DNA from 4 places in the Ensifer sp. ENS06 genome. Region 1 is predicted to be linked to each of the others. Evidence: predicted binding sites of a transcription regulator. Region 1 holds the regulator's gene; each other region holds the start of a gene.
What was found. Region 1 encodes LexA, which represses DNA repair genes until DNA is damaged. Its sites were predicted from a motif close to TGTTCNNNNTGTGTTCNG; they were not measured.

Region 2: ruvC (crossover junction endodeoxyribonuclease RuvC) is a predicted target of LexA. The motif match lies at 1,949-1,966, and genes of this name have one in related genera.
Region 3: dnaE (DNA polymerase III subunit alpha) is a predicted target of LexA. The motif match lies at 942-959, and genes of this name have one in related genera.
Region 4: recA (recombinase RecA) is a predicted target of LexA. The motif match lies at 1,867-1,884, and genes of this name have one in related genera.

The regions. Positions count from the first base shown of each region.
Region 1 covers NZ_JACVBC010000001.1:1,783,785-1,787,397, reverse strand. Annotated here, with positions in the region: gene IB279_RS08880 (hypothetical protein) at 1-431, opposite strand, end outside; gene IB279_RS08875 (hypothetical protein) at 549-1,181, opposite strand; gene IB279_RS08870 (hypothetical protein) at 1,505-1,801, shown strand; gene lexA (transcriptional repressor LexA) at 2,038-2,760, shown strand; gene IB279_RS08860 (hypothetical protein) at 2,849-3,190, opposite strand; tRNA gene IB279_RS08855 (tRNA-Cys) at 3,391-3,464, opposite strand.
Region 2 covers NZ_JACVBC010000014.1:107,733-111,345, forward strand. Annotated here, with positions in the region: gene ruvB (Holliday junction branch migration DNA helicase RuvB) at 1-612, opposite strand, end outside; gene ruvA (Holliday junction branch migration protein RuvA) at 709-1,326, opposite strand; gene ruvC (crossover junction endodeoxyribonuclease RuvC) at 1,393-1,905, opposite strand; gene IB279_RS30835 (LLM class flavin-dependent oxidoreductase) at 2,076-3,077, shown strand; gene IB279_RS30840 (HAD hydrolase-like protein) at 3,088-3,613, opposite strand, start outside.
Region 3 covers NZ_JACVBC010000001.1:1,402,913-1,406,525, forward strand. Annotated here, with positions in the region: gene IB279_RS06920 (DUF5680 domain-containing protein) at 1-153, opposite strand, end outside; gene IB279_RS06925 (hypothetical protein) at 237-806, opposite strand; gene dnaE (DNA polymerase III subunit alpha) at 1,224-3,613, shown strand, end outside.
Region 4 covers NZ_JACVBC010000002.1:95,344-98,956, reverse strand. Annotated here, with positions in the region: gene IB279_RS09585 (pseudouridine-5'-phosphate glycosidase) at 1-712, opposite strand, end outside; gene IB279_RS09580 (carbohydrate kinase family protein) at 744-1,691, opposite strand; gene recA (recombinase RecA) at 2,011-3,099, shown strand; gene alaS (alanine--tRNA ligase) at 3,331-3,613, shown strand, end outside.

The DNA of each region.
Region 1 (3,613 bases):
ATGACGCGATCTTCAAACGCGATGGCCAAGGCCCGCTTGCGCACGAAGCCCGTCAGGAACTCGGCGTCGGTGACGTTCACGAACAGAAACTTTTCGCTCGCATCACCGGCAGCGGTCGCCGAAGCGCTCCAGGGATCGGTCTTGTCGAAGCGGAAGGTCAGGTCGTACTCTTTGCCGACCTCGAGCGACCTCCAGTCGTCGCTGGCGAAGCTCATATAGAGCGGCGACTCGGAGCCCTTGGGATAGAACCCAAGGCGCAAGGTGACCCCGCCGTCGAATACCGACGAGATGAAGCAGGAGCCCTCCATCGAGGTGTCGGAAGCAACGGTCCAGCCGTCGACATCCTTCCACTTGATGATTTCGGACTCCTCAGCCGCGGCCGATCCCGCGGCGATCAGACAGCTTACCAATCCGACCAGCAATCTACGCATGCAAAACCCCCGTTTGCCCGCATTTTGATAGGTCCCCGCATCGCTGTCGAGGGTGCCTAGCCGATACCAGGCAATATTTTAGGAATATTCACCTCTCCGCGGCAAGCGGACTGCCCATCACATGGCGAAAGGATCTTTCGATGACTTGGTCTGGCCGCCGCCGGCAAAGGGATCGTTGTTCGGCGCATTGCCGCCGGCGCCCGCAAAGGGATCGTTCGCCGCTCCCTGACCGCCATTCGGGATCAAGGCGCTCACCGCCTCCTGGCACTTGAACATCTCGCTTACCGCCTTCATCGAATCACGCAGGCTGAGGCTCGCGACGACGCGCCCCTCGAAGGCCAGCGCCAAGGTGTTCTTGCGAACGAATTCGGTAAAGAAGTCGGTGTTGGAAAAGTTGACGACAAGGGCCTTGGCGCCGGTCAGATCAACACCGAACGCAACGGCCGGCCACTGACGACCACGGTCGAGCTGCAAGGCAACATCGTATTCCCGCTGCGGCTCGATGGATTTCCATTCGGCATTGCCGATCGAAAGAAACGCCAGGTTCGTCGATCCCCGCGGATAAAAGCCGATACGAAGGATAGCGCCGGCGTCATAGCTCGTCGCCGCGTAACACGAGCCTCCCAGGGAAGGATCGGATCCCACCGTCCAGGCGTTGATCCGTTTCCAGATATTCGAACGCCCTTCTTCGGCAGACGCCGCTCCAGCCGTGAGCAACAGGCCGAGCACCACCAACGACAATCTATGCATGCAACCACCCCACTTTCCACGCAAAGTTATCTTTTTTTAGAGGCCTGTCGAGACGGTGAAGGCCCTTCCCCGCAGGGATTTTTGCGCGCCCCAGGCCCGATGCGAAAGCTGGCAGCTCCGATGCATTCTCCGCGCCGGTCCATGAAGAACGGCCGAGACGAGGTTGAGATGGAGCGGCTGGCGCAAATCAGCCACAGCCTGCGGGCAAAGAGCTGTTGAACATGGCAGAGTGATCGCCATGCTTGCTGGACTTCGGAACGAAAGCGCGGTTCACATCGTTTACCAACCCGTAGTCCCACCCCTTCATCAAGTGGACGATCACCGTGCTTGCCGCCCTGCTTCTCGCTTCGATAGTCGCATCGCCCAATATGCCTGACGTCAAGCTCAGTGCCGCGACGGTGGATGAACTCCAGACCGATTTCGAACGGGCCGTGCCGTGCCATCAGATCGATGGACGCAATGTTTGGAAGGGCGCGCTCGCGTTCTACATCCAGTCCTTCGTTTATGACGGCGATACGCCCGTTGCGACCGATGCGGCCGACGCAGTGCTTCCGGAAGACAACAGCGCCGAGACGGTGAAGGAGTTCGAAGACGCCTGCTCGGCCTCGCAAGCGACTTAAGTCTCTCCGCGAAGAGAGCCGCGATTCGTTCGAATCACGCGCGCGACCGGCCTGCCCGGCGCTGTTTTGGGACGCAACCGTCGCCGAAAACCGCCCCGCTCCCGCAAAAGTGACCAATCGACCCCCACAGAAGCAGCCAGTTGCCTGAATTCACGGAATTTTAGGCACTTGCGGAACACATATGGAACAGATAGTGTCTGTTCTTGATTTGTTTCACGCCTCTGGAGCGACGTGCCATGCTGACCCGCAAGCAACAGGAATTGCTTCTGTTCATCCACGAACGCATGAAGGAGTCGGGCGTACCGCCGTCTTTCGATGAAATGAAGGATGCGCTCGACCTGGCGTCGAAGTCCGGCATTCACCGTTTGATCACGGCGCTCGAAGAACGCGGGTTCATTCGCCGGTTGCCGAACCGGGCGCGCGCGCTCGAAGTCATCAAGCTTCCGGAAGCCTACGCCGCCGGCCAGCAACAGCCGCGCAGAGGCTTCTCGCCGAGCGTGATCGAGGGCAGCCTCGGAAAGCCGCCGGCCGCCGCTCCTGCCACGCCGAAGCCGGCGCCGGTCGCCGAAAGCACGTCTGTTTCCGTCCCGGTGATGGGGCGCATCGCTGCCGGCGTGCCGATCTCGGCGATCCAGAACAACACCCATGACATTACCGTTCCGCTCGACATGATCGGCAGCGGCGAGCATTACGCCCTCGAAGTAAAGGGCGATTCGATGATCGAGGCCGGCATCTTCGATGGCGACACGGTGATCATCCGCAACGGCAACTCGGCCAATCCCGGCGACATCATCGTGGCGCTCGTGGACGACGAGGAAGCGACGCTGAAGCGCTTCCGTCGCAAGGGCGCGTCGATTGCGCTCGAAGCGGCCAACCCCGCCTACGAGACGCGCATTTTCGGACCAGATCGCGTGAAGATCCAGGGCAAGCTCGTCGGGCTGATCCGCCGCTACCATTGAATTCCAGGCAGAACGCCGAATCAAAAGAGCCTCGCCACTGAAAGTGGCGAGGCTCTTTCCATTTAAGGCGACCTGAAATCCAGATCGCTTATTCGTGGATCGTGTATTCGCCGAGTTCGCAGAGATCCTGCGTGTCCTCGGTCGTATCGAGGGCCGAGCCTTCCTCGAATTCGAATCGCATGTCGTATTTGCAGACGTCCCGCCCGTCGGCAATCGTGATCTCCATGCTCTCGCCGGGGTTCAGGACCTGCCGACCGAAAACATCGTCTTCCCATTCATTGACGCCGACCGGCGACGTATAGAAATTCGTCAGTACCGCGCCGGTGTTGTTCTTCAGCTGGAAAACCAGGTCGTCCGCGCGCGCCTCAATAGCGGTCGCAGCAAAACACGCCAACGCCGTCAGGATCAGTCTCTTTTTCATTGATGCCATTGCCTCCGTTCTTAATGTTGACGGACGCTACCGATGCGGTTGATCTCAGCGGAGTCATCGTTCCCCCTCTACCGAATTCACCGAAGCGATAAGATCCGACGGAGGCATAGGAGACGTGGCTTGCGCGGACGTGGGGTCGCGAATATTACCGCGCTGCCCTAAGGCAGAACGTCAAACCAAACTTCACGAGGTGAGATTTTTGGAGGCCTCGCCCGGAATTGAACCGGGGTACAAGGATTTGCAGTCCTCTGCGTCACCACTCCGCCACGAGGCCTCACAGCTCGGATAACCAAGCGTTGGCGCGGATTTAGAATGATTGCAGAAAAACCGCAAGAGGCATTTTCTGAAAAACGCGCCGTCGAATTGCAGGACGGATACTTTCCACAGAACGATCGACGATGTCCGCCGATCGTCTCCCAGGTG
Region 2 (3,613 bases), on a different contig from region 1:
GTCGGTCATGCCGAGGCCCATCAGCCGGGCGCCACGCCGGACGATCGATTCCAGCTCTTCGACCGTGTAGAAATTGAGCCGCACCGGAATGCCGAAACGGTCGCGAAGCGGCGTCGTCAGAAGCCCGAGGCGGGTGGTTGCCGCCACCAGCGTGAACTTCGAAAGGTCGATCTTCACCGACCGCGCCGCCGGGCCTTCGCCGATGATGAGGTCGAGCTGGAAGTCCTCCATCGCAGGATAGAGGATTTCCTCGACGGCCGGATTGAGCCGGTGGATTTCGTCGATGAAGAGCACGTCGCGCTCTTCGAGATTGGTGAGCAGGGCTGCGAGATCGCCGGCCTTGGCGATCACAGGGCCGGAGGTCGAGCGGAAATTGACGCCGAGCTCCTTGGCCATGATCTGCGCCAGCGTCGTCTTGCCGAGCCCGGGAGGGCCGACGAAGAGCACGTGGTCCAGCGCTTCGCCGCGGTTTTTCGCCGCCTCGATGAAGATCTTCAGGTTGGCGCGCGCTTCCGCCTGGCCGGTAAAGTCATCCAGCGTCTGCGGGCGCATGGTCGCATCGAGGTCTTCACCGCGCTTTTCCGGCGTTATCAGGCGTGCGGCGTCAGTCATGCGTTCGTTCCATTCGGTCGGGCAGCTCAGCGCTGCAACCCGTCATCATGCCGGGCACGATGCGTTCTGCCTTCTGTGCCCGGCCAAGGCAAGCGTTCATCGCGCCAGTTCTTTCAGGCCAAGGCGAATGAGCTTGGCGCTGTCGCCGCCTTCGCCGCCGTTCTTCAAGGCCGCCGCAACGGCATTGGCCGCCTGGTCGCGCGAGTAGCCGAGATTGGTGAGCGCCGAAACCGCATCGGAAACCGGCGCGGAGGCGACGCCTTCGCCAAGCTCCTGCTTGAGGCCGATCGAGGCCGACATCTCGCCGGCGAAGGACGGCGCCTTGTTCTTCAGTTCCGTGACGATGCGCACCGCCACCTTGGGTCCGACACCGGGCGCACGGGAGACGGAGGTCTTGTCCTGCAGCGCGATCGCATTGGCCAATTCCCCCGGCGTCAGGGTGGAAAGCACGGCCAGCGCCACTTTCGAGCCGACCCCCTGCACGCTCTGCAACAGCCGGAACCATTCCCGCTCCAGTGCCGTCAGGAAGCCGAACAGCTTCAACTGGTCTTCGCGCACATACGTCTCGATGAAGAGCACCGCCGCCTCGCCCGCCGATCCGAGCCTGGACAGCGTGCGCGCCGAACAAAAGGCAACGTAGCCGACGCCATGCACATCGAGCACGACGTGATCCTCGGCGATCTCGTCGATGGTACCCTTCAATTTGCCGATCATGTGGCGTCTCTCGCGGTGGGTTCTGGATGGTCATCGGACCATCGGAAATTATCGTGTCGGGCGCAACTACGCCATCAATGCGGCAAGCCGGCTCGTCACCGATTGCCGGTTGTGGGCATGGCAGATAGCGATCGCCAGTGCGTCCGCCGCATCGTTGCCCTTGAACTCGGCCTTCGGCATCAGAACCTTCAGCATCATGTGGATCTGCTGCTTCTCGCCATGGCCGACACCGATCACCGCCTTCTTGACCGCGTTCGGCGCATATTCGGCGACCCTGAGGCCTGCGCGTGCCGGTACCAGCATGGCGATGCCGCGCGCCTGGCCGAGTTTCAGCGTCGCTGTCGCGTCCTTGTTGACGAAGGTCTGCTCCACCGCCGCCTCGTGTGGCTGATAGCTGTGCACCACCTCGGCAAGGCCGTCATGCAGCTGGCAAAGTCTGGAGGCGAGGTCCATGTCGCCATCCGACGTCACCGTGCCCGAGGCGACGAAACGCAACGAATTGCCGAGCGTCTCGATGATGCCCCAGCCGGTACGACGGAGCCCCGGATCGATGCCGATGATGCGAATCGTGGTCTGCATGAATTTCACCCTATGATGTCAGTCCGGACGCTGCCAGCAAAAAGTGAACAAAACAAAAACATACGCACAGTTGAGGCGCGGCCTCAGGTTTTCTTCGGCACCGCCCTTGGATTGAGGAAAATTGAGCTTACATAGCCTTGCATCAATTTCTCTCAATAAAGGCCTTTGCCATGGCGACTTTCTCCGTCCTCGATCTTTCCCCGATCACTGAAGGCGGCAGCGTCGCCCAATCGCTGGAGAATTCGCGCCGTCTGGCCCAGGCGGCCGAGGAGAACGGCTACACCCGCTTCTGGCTGGCCGAACATCACGGCATGAAGGGCATCGCCAGTGCGGCGACCTCGATCGTGATCTCGCACGTGGCGGCAGCGACGAAGACGATCCGTGTCGGCTCCGGCGGCATCATGCTGCCGAACCACTCGCCGCTTGTCATCGCCGAACAGTTCGGAACGCTCGCCGCCCTCTACCCCGGCCGCATCGACCTCGGCCTCGGCCGTGCGCCCGGAACCGACATGCGCACCGCCCAGGCCCTCCGACGCAACATGGAGGCGAGCGGCAACAACTTCCCGAACGACGTCGTCGAACTGCAGGCACTGCTCGGCCCCGTCGCCGAGGACCAGAAGATCATCGCCGTACCCGGCGCCGACACCAATGTGCCGATCTGGCTGCTCGGCTCAAGCCATTTCAGCGCCCATCTCGCCGGCATGCTCGGCCTGCCCTTCGCCTTCGCCTCGCATTTCGCGCCGGACATGCTGCTCTCGGCGCTGGAGATCTACCGCGAGCGCTTCACCCCCTCCGAGACCCTTGCCAAGCCGCAGGTGATGGTCGGCGTCATGGGGGTTGCCGCCGATACGGACGAGGAGGCGAACTACCTCTTCACCTCCATGCAGCAATCCTTCGTGGCCCTGCGCCGCAACGCGCGCGGGCAGTTTCCGCCGCCGGTCCAGTCGATGGATGGGCTTTGGAGCTATGACGAGAAGATCTTCGTCGACCATTCGATGATGTATGCGGTGGTCGGAGGGCCAGAGACGATCCGGCGCAAGATCGGGGCGTTCCTCGAGCAGACAAAGGCCGACGAACTGATCATCTCCATGCCGATCTTCGACATGCAGGCGCGGCTGAATTCGCTTCGCCTCTTCGCCGACGCCCAGCGCGATCTCACCAAGGCGGCGTAAAGCCGGCCGATCAGATCGCCCCGAAAGCGGGTGCGATCTCTTCCAGATTGGCAAAGAACCGATCCGGCCCGAGCCCTTGCAGGAAGACCGGGTCGGCATAGCCCCAGCCAACCGCACCGGCCGCCACGCCCGCCTTTCGCGCCGCATCGATATCGCGCGCCTCGTCGCCGATCGCCAGGATGCGAGCCGCATCGAGGCCGGAGTGCCGGATCGCACGCTTGAAGTGCTGTGCCTTGCCGAAAAGCGCGGCACCGCATTCGAAGAGATCAACCGTCGCTGCCGCCTCGCCGAGTGCGGCGCGAATACCTTGCTCCGCGTTCGAACTCACGATCGCAATGCCGATGCCCGCCGCCTTCAATTTCCAGAGAAGCTCAGCGGCGCCCGGAAACAGCCGGACGCTTGCCGCTTCAGTCGCCATGGCACGGCGCATGAAGGTGGCGATCTGCGGCAGTTTCCAAACGGGCACGCCGAGATGCGCGATGATCTCGCGGCTGCCCATGGTGCGCAACGACTGGAACTCCTCGACCGAGAGTTCG
Region 3 (3,613 bases), 380 kb from region 1:
GCCGAAATAGCTGTCGAGGTAGCTCCAGCTATCCCGCTCGTAGCCGATGTCGTGGGAACCCGGGCGTGACGACGGTCGCTGCCCGCCGCCGCCGACATAGGTTTTTGATTTGGCTTCAACGATGAATTCTCTGAGTGCTTCGAGCGCGGCCATGATTGTTCCTCATACGTTCGCGCCGGAGGATGTCGCGATCCGCTGAAGTTGTAAAGAACAAATAGAGAACAATCGCCCGGTTATTACAGGCCGCACGCCTTCTGCCCGCGATCGTCGCTCCAGTCCTTGAGAAGGATGAGCTCGCCTTTCGCGGTGATTGGCTTGTCGTTCGATTTGCCCTTGCCCGTCAGCACGTTGAGGTCGCATTGCGCGGTGTTGTCCGGATCGAGCGTATCGTAGGACGAGTAGGTGTAGCCCGCCACGACGAAGTCGAAGTTGCGATAGGCGACCGTCAGCTTCTGTTCCCAGCGGTCGCGCCCGATGGCATCGTTCTGACTGGTGATGAGCAACGAGCCGCTCGGCAGCGCCTCGATCGACGGCGCTTGGCCGACGAGTTCGAACTGACCCCAGACCTTGTTCGGAATGGCCGACTTTAATGCCAGCGCGCCGTTGTCGCCGGTGAGGTAGAGATAGATGCCGTTGTCCTCGTCGCTGCCTTCGGCGGGTCGTACGATGAGCGCGAGATCCGGGCTCCCGTCCTTGTTCCAGTCGCCGGTCGCCGCCGAGACGATGCGGGCGGGGTCTATCGTCTCTGCTGCGGAGACGGTGGTCGGAAGCAGGATCAGCAAGGGGAGAATCAGGCGTGCAAGCATGTCGGAGCGCTCCGCGTGGTCGTTCCTCTTGATATGCGGGCGCCGCGCTTTCCTCAAGCGGCTCGTCGTCAGTTAACCTGCATTCGGGCGCGATGTTAACCATCGTGAACAGAATGCCTGTGCACTGCTTGACGCGTGAACAAAAATGGAACAAAGTAAAAACATAACGGAAAAGGAGCCATGTTATGACTGATTTTGTTCGTGACCTCGCCGCCTTCGCGTCGATGAGCCTGTTCATCGCAAGCATCTCTTTCATTGCGCTCGGCCTCTGAAGGCGGGCGTCAACATCTTCTCTCAAGCACCTCCGCAAAGCGTCTCATCCCCGTTGAATAAGGGGGACGACATGTCAGGGGAATCTGGACATGACGGGCGATAAACGGGATATCCTTCCGACTGGACAGGAATCAGGGTGCGACAATGGCAGACGACAGCAAGGCAGCATCGAGTGAGGCGCTCGGCACGGATCCGCAGTTCGTGCATCTGCGCGTCCACTCTGCCTTCTCCTTGCTCGAAGGCGCTCTGCCGCTGAAGAAGGTCATCGGCAAGGCGGTCGCCGATAACCAGCCGGCGATCGGGATCGCCGACACCAACAATCTCTTCGCAGCCCTCGAATTCTCGCAGAAGGCAGCCGGTGACGGGCTGCAGCCGATCACCGGCTGCCAGCTGTCGATCGACATGGAGGACGAGACCGAGGGGGATCGGCGCGGCCATGGGCATCAGCTCGCCAAGCTGCCATCGATCGTGCTCATCGCCGCCACCGATGACGGCTATACGCGCCTCGTCGATCTCGTCAGCCGTGCCTATCTCAGCGGCGAGGGCAGCCAGGCGACGCGCATTACGCGCTCCTGGCTTGGCGAATGCGGCACCGAGGGCTTGATTGCGCTGACCGGCGCGTCCGGTGGCCCGGTGGATATCGCCATGAAGGCGGGCTCCACGGCGCTCGCCGAAGCGCGTCTCGAAGCCTTGCATGATCTCTTTGGCGATCGGCTCTATATCGAGCTGCAGCGCCACGGTGGCCACGACCGGCGGCACGAGAGCCGGATGATCGAGCTTGCCTACAAGTTCGACATTCCGCTTGTCGCCACCAACGAAGCCTTCTTCCCGTCGCCCTCCGACTATGAGGCGCATGACGCCCTGATGGCGGTAGCGCACAACGCCATGGTGTCGGACGACAGCCGGTTCCGCCTGACACCGGACCACTATCTGAAGAGCCGCAAAGAAATGGCGGCGCTGTTTGCCGATCTGCCCGAGGCACTGGAAAACACGCTCGAGATCGCCCGGCGCTGCTCCTTCATGCTGAAGACCCGTGGGCCGATCCTGCCGCGCTTTACCGGCGCGACGGCGGATCCGGAGGAGGCCGAGCGCGCCGAGTCGGACGAACTGCGTCGCCAGGCGGAGGAGGGCCTCGAAGACCGTCTCGCGAGACTCGGTATGGCGCCCGGCTACACCCAAGAGGAATACCGCGAGCGCCTGGCCTTCGAATTGAGCGTCATCGAGCGCATGAAGTTCCCCGGCTACTTCCTGATCGTTGCCGACTTCATCAAATGGGCCAAGCAGCACGACATCCCCGTCGGGCCGGGCCGCGGCTCGGGCGCCGGCTCGCTCGTCGCCTATGCGCTGACGATCACCGACGTCGATCCGATGCGCTTCTCGCTGCTGTTCGAACGCTTCCTCAATCCCGAGCGCGTCTCGATGCCCGACTTCGACATCGACTTCTGCCAGGACCGGCGCGAAGAGGTGATCCGCTACGTGCAGCGCAAGTACGGTCGCGAACAGGTGGCGCAGATCATCACCTTCGGTTCGCTGCAGGCCCGTGCCGCCTTGCGCGACGTCGGTCGCGTGCTCGAAATGCCCTATGGTCAGGTCGACAAGATCTGCAAGCTGGTGCCCAACAACCCCGCCAACCCGACGCCGCTTTCCAAGGCGATCGAGGAGGAGCCGCGCCTGCAGGAAGAGGCCGAGAAGGAGCCGGTGGTCGCCCGCCTTCTCGATATCGCCCAGAAGATCGAAGGCCTTTACCGCCACGCCTCGACCCACGCCGCCGGTATCGTGATCGGCGACCGGCCGCTGTCGCAGCTGGTGCCGATGTATCGCGATCCGCGCTCCGACATGCCGGTCACCCAGTTCAACATGAAGTGGGTCGAGCAGGCCGGTCTCGTCAAGTTCGACTTCCTCGGCCTGAAGACGCTGACGGTGTTGAAGGTCGCGGTCGATTTCGTCAAGCAGCGCGGCATCGAGGTCGATCTCGCGAGCATCCCACTCGATGATCTGAAGACCTACGAGATGCTGTCGCGCGGCGAAACGGTCGGCGTGTTCCAGGTGGAAAGTGCCGGCATGCGCAAGGCGCTGATCGGCATGCGGCCCGACTGCATCGAGGACATCATCGCACTCGTGGCGCTCTATCGCCCGGGCCCGATGGAGAACATCCCGGTCTATAACGCCCGTAAGCATGGCGAGGAAGAGGTCGAGTCGATCCATCCGAAGATCGACCACCTGCTCAAGGAAACGCAGGGCGTTATCGTTTACCAGGAGCAGGTGATGCAGATCGCCCAGGTGCTCTCTGGCTACTCGCTCGGCGAGGCCGATCTTCTGCGCCGCGCCATGGGCAAGAAGATCAAGGAGGAGATGGACAAGCAGCGCGCCCGTTTCGTCGATGGCGCCGTCAAGAATGAGGTGTCGAAGCCGCAGGCCGACCTCATTTTCGACCTGCTCGCCAAGTTCGCCAACTACGGCTTCAACAAGTCGCACGCGGCAGCCTACGCCATCGTGTCCTATCAGACCGCCTACATGAAGGCGCATTATCCAGT
Region 4 (3,613 bases), on a different contig from region 1:
CCGGAACCGGATTGGCGACCAGCATGCCGCCTTCGACGCCGAGCAGCTCGCGCATGGTCTGGAAGTTGGCGATCGCGGCCGGGCTGTTCAGCATCAGCGGGCTCTTGAGGCCGCTGTCGCGCGACCAGAAGGCCGGGAAGATTTCGCTGTCATAGGTGACGACCGGAACGCCGCGGGTCTCGAGCACTTCGAGCGTCTTCGGAATGTCGAGGATCGCCTTCGCGCCGGCGCAGACGACGATGACACCGGTGCGGGCGAGTTCATCGAGGTCGGCGGAGATGTCAAAGGAGAGCTCGGCGCCACGGTGCACGCCGCCGATGCCGCCGGTCGCAAAGACGCGGATGCCGGCGCGGGCAGCAGCGATCATCGTCGCGGCGACGGTGGTCGCGCCGGTGCGGCGCTCGGCGATCGCGAAGGCGAGATCGGCGCGCGAGACCTTCATCGCGCCCTGGGTCTTGGCCAGTTCTTCGAGCTTGGCATCGTCAAGGCCGATGTGCAGTACGCCATGAATGACGGCGATGGTCGCCGGCACGGCACCCTGTTCGCGGATGATCGCTTCAACGCTGCGGGCCATGTTCAGGTTGCCCGGGTAGGGCATGCCATGGGTGATGATGGTCGATTCCAGCGCCACGATCGGCGCGCCACGCGCCTTGGCGGCTGCGACCTCGTCGGAATATTCCATCGGCAGGAAGGGGGAAGCGGGTTTGGTCATGGTCTTTCCTTGGGAGTTCTGCTGGCAAATGTCATGACAGCATTTGGGGCGTGGGCACAAGGGCCAGCGCCTGTTCGAGATTGGCCGCGGACATCTCTTCGGATGCGGCCAAGGGAGAACGCAACGTTAAACCGGCGGCTGCGATGCCGTGCCGCAGGCAATCGGCGATATCGCGGCCGGCAAGGCGGGCGGAAAGGAAGCCGGAGGCGAGCGCGTCGCCGGCGCCGGTGACGTCGGCAAGGGCGGGCAGGGCCGGCGGCACGACGACACAGGCGCTGTCGCCCTCGAAGGCAACGACCGTACGGCCGCCCCGGGTCACGACGCCGCCGTTGATGCCGAGACCGCGCAAAAGGGCCGGCCATTCTTCCGCCTCGGCCGCCTCCTTGCCGGTCAGCGCCCGCGCCTCGGATTCGTTCATGAACAGGAACGAGAGATGCGAGAGGCACGGCCGGTAGCGGATGACCTTGGCCGGCGAAACAGCGATGCCGGCGACGAGGCGGCCGTTGCCGGCAGCCGACTGGGCAAGTGCGGCGATCGTTTCTTCCGGCAGGTTGGCGTCGGTCAGCACCAGCTTGCTCGCGGCGATGACCTCGCGGAGCGCCCGCCGCTGCAACTGCCGTGGCGAGAACAGCCGGTAGAGCTCCATGTCGGCAAGCGCAATCACCAGATTGCCGTCGTTTTCGAGGATCGCCGTATAGCTCGGCGTCTGGCGGTCAAGAAAGGTGAGGGGACTGTCGATGACGCCAGCGGCGGCCGCGGCTGCGGTCACCATCTCGCCGGCCGCATCACCGCCGCGGGTGCTGATCATGCGCACGCTGTGGCCAAGCCGCGCCAGGTTGCGCGCGGCATTGAAACCACCGCCGCCCGCTTCTTCGAACCAGCTTCCCGGATTGCTCGATCCGGGCGCTGTCGTTCCCGATATACGGCCGCGCCTGTCGATATGCGCGCCACCGAAAACGGCGATGTCAGCTTGCGTCATGAATGTTCCTCTGCTTGGCCGCTCGGCCGAATATCTGTTGGCATCCTGCAATGCCGCGTCGCGAAGCGCCACGCGCCCAACCTGTCCAAAGTCTCATGCGCAGGCGAATCGGCCGAGCCTTGCCGGGCAGGTTCGAAGGGCTGGCGCCAACATTCGAAAACTCTGGTTTCGTTCCGTGAACAAGAATCGAACGTATCGTGGAAAGCTATTGTTTTTCAATGTGTTGTCGCGCTCTTGCAAATATGGAACAAAACATGTACAAAAACTCCTGCGGCGGCTTCATTGCCTCGGTAGCTTCAATAACCTAAAGGTGGACCAAATGGCACAAAACTCTTTGCGGCTCGTAGAGGACAAATCGGTGGATAAAAGCAAGGCACTTGAAGCGGCACTTTCCCAGATCGAACGTTCGTTCGGTAAGGGATCGATCATGAAGCTCGGTGGGAAGGACAGCATCATTGAGATCGAGACGGTTTCGACCGGCTCTCTCAGCCTCGACATCGCGCTCGGCATTGGCGGCCTGCCGAAGGGCCGCATCGTTGAAATTTACGGCCCTGAAAGCTCGGGTAAGACGACGCTGGCGCTGCAGACCGTCGCCGAAGCACAGAAGAAGGGCGGCATCTGCGCCTTCGTCGATGCTGAACACGCGCTCGACCCGGTTTATGCCCGCAAGCTCGGCGTCGATCTCGAAAACCTCTTGATCTCGCAGCCCGACACCGGCGAACAGGCGCTTGAGATCACCGACACGCTGGTGCGCTCCGGCGCGATCGACGTTCTCGTCGTCGACTCGGTTGCAGCGCTCGTGCCGCGCGCCGAAATCGAAGGCGAAATGGGCGACAGCCTGCCGGGCATGCAGGCCCGCCTGATGAGCCAGGCGCTGCGCAAGCTGACGGCGTCGATCTCCAAGTCGAACTGCATGGTCATCTTCATCAACCAGATCCGCATGAAGATCGGCGTGATGTTCGGCTCGCCCGAAACCACCACCGGCGGCAACGCGCTGAAGTTCTACGCCTCGGTTCGCCTCGACATCCGCCGCATCGGCTCGGTCAAGGAGCGCGAAGAGGTCGTCGGCAACCAGACCCGCGTCAAGGTCGTCAAGAACAAGATGGCGCCTCCCTTCAAGCAGGTCGAATTCGACATCATGTATGGCGAGGGCGTATCGAAGACCGGCGAACTGGTCGACCTCGGCGTCAAGGCCGGCATCGTCGAAAAGTCTGGCGCCTGGTTCTCCTACAACAGCCAGCGTCTCGGCCAGGGCCGCGAGAACGCCAAGACGTTCCTGCGCGACAATCCGGATCTCGCGCGCGAAATCGAGACGGCGCTGCGCCAGAACGCCGGCCTGATCGCTGATCGGTTCCTCGAGAATGGCGGTCCGGAAGCGGACGACGGTGACGAGCCGCCGGAAGCATAAGCCGCTCGGTCCACTGAGGTTACCAGAAAACCGGTCGTCCCGTGGGCGGCCGGTTTTTTGCTGGCGTCTGGACAGTCGGATATGTGAGCGATAAAAGCCTTTGGTTCCGGCGACCCAGCGCGTTGGAGGGTGCGGTCACCACGGGTGGCCGCAGGGTTTAGGGACAATGGCTTAGTGGCGCGGCGTGGGCCGTACCCGGGCCGGAATCGGTGCTTAAGAATAGGACGCAAGATGAGCGGCGTGAATGAAATCCGGTCGACCTTTCTCGACTATTTCCGCAGGAACGGTCACGAGGTCGTGTCGTCGAGCCCGTTGGTGCCGCGCAACGACCCGACATTGATGTTCACCAATGCCGGCATGGTGCAGTTCAAGAACGTCTTCACCGGCCTGGAGCAGCGTCCCTATTCGACGGCCGTTACGGCGCAGAAGTGCGTTCGCGCCGGCGGCAAGCACAACGACCTCGACAATGTCGGCTACACCGCGCGTCACCACACCTTCTTCGAAATGCTCGGCA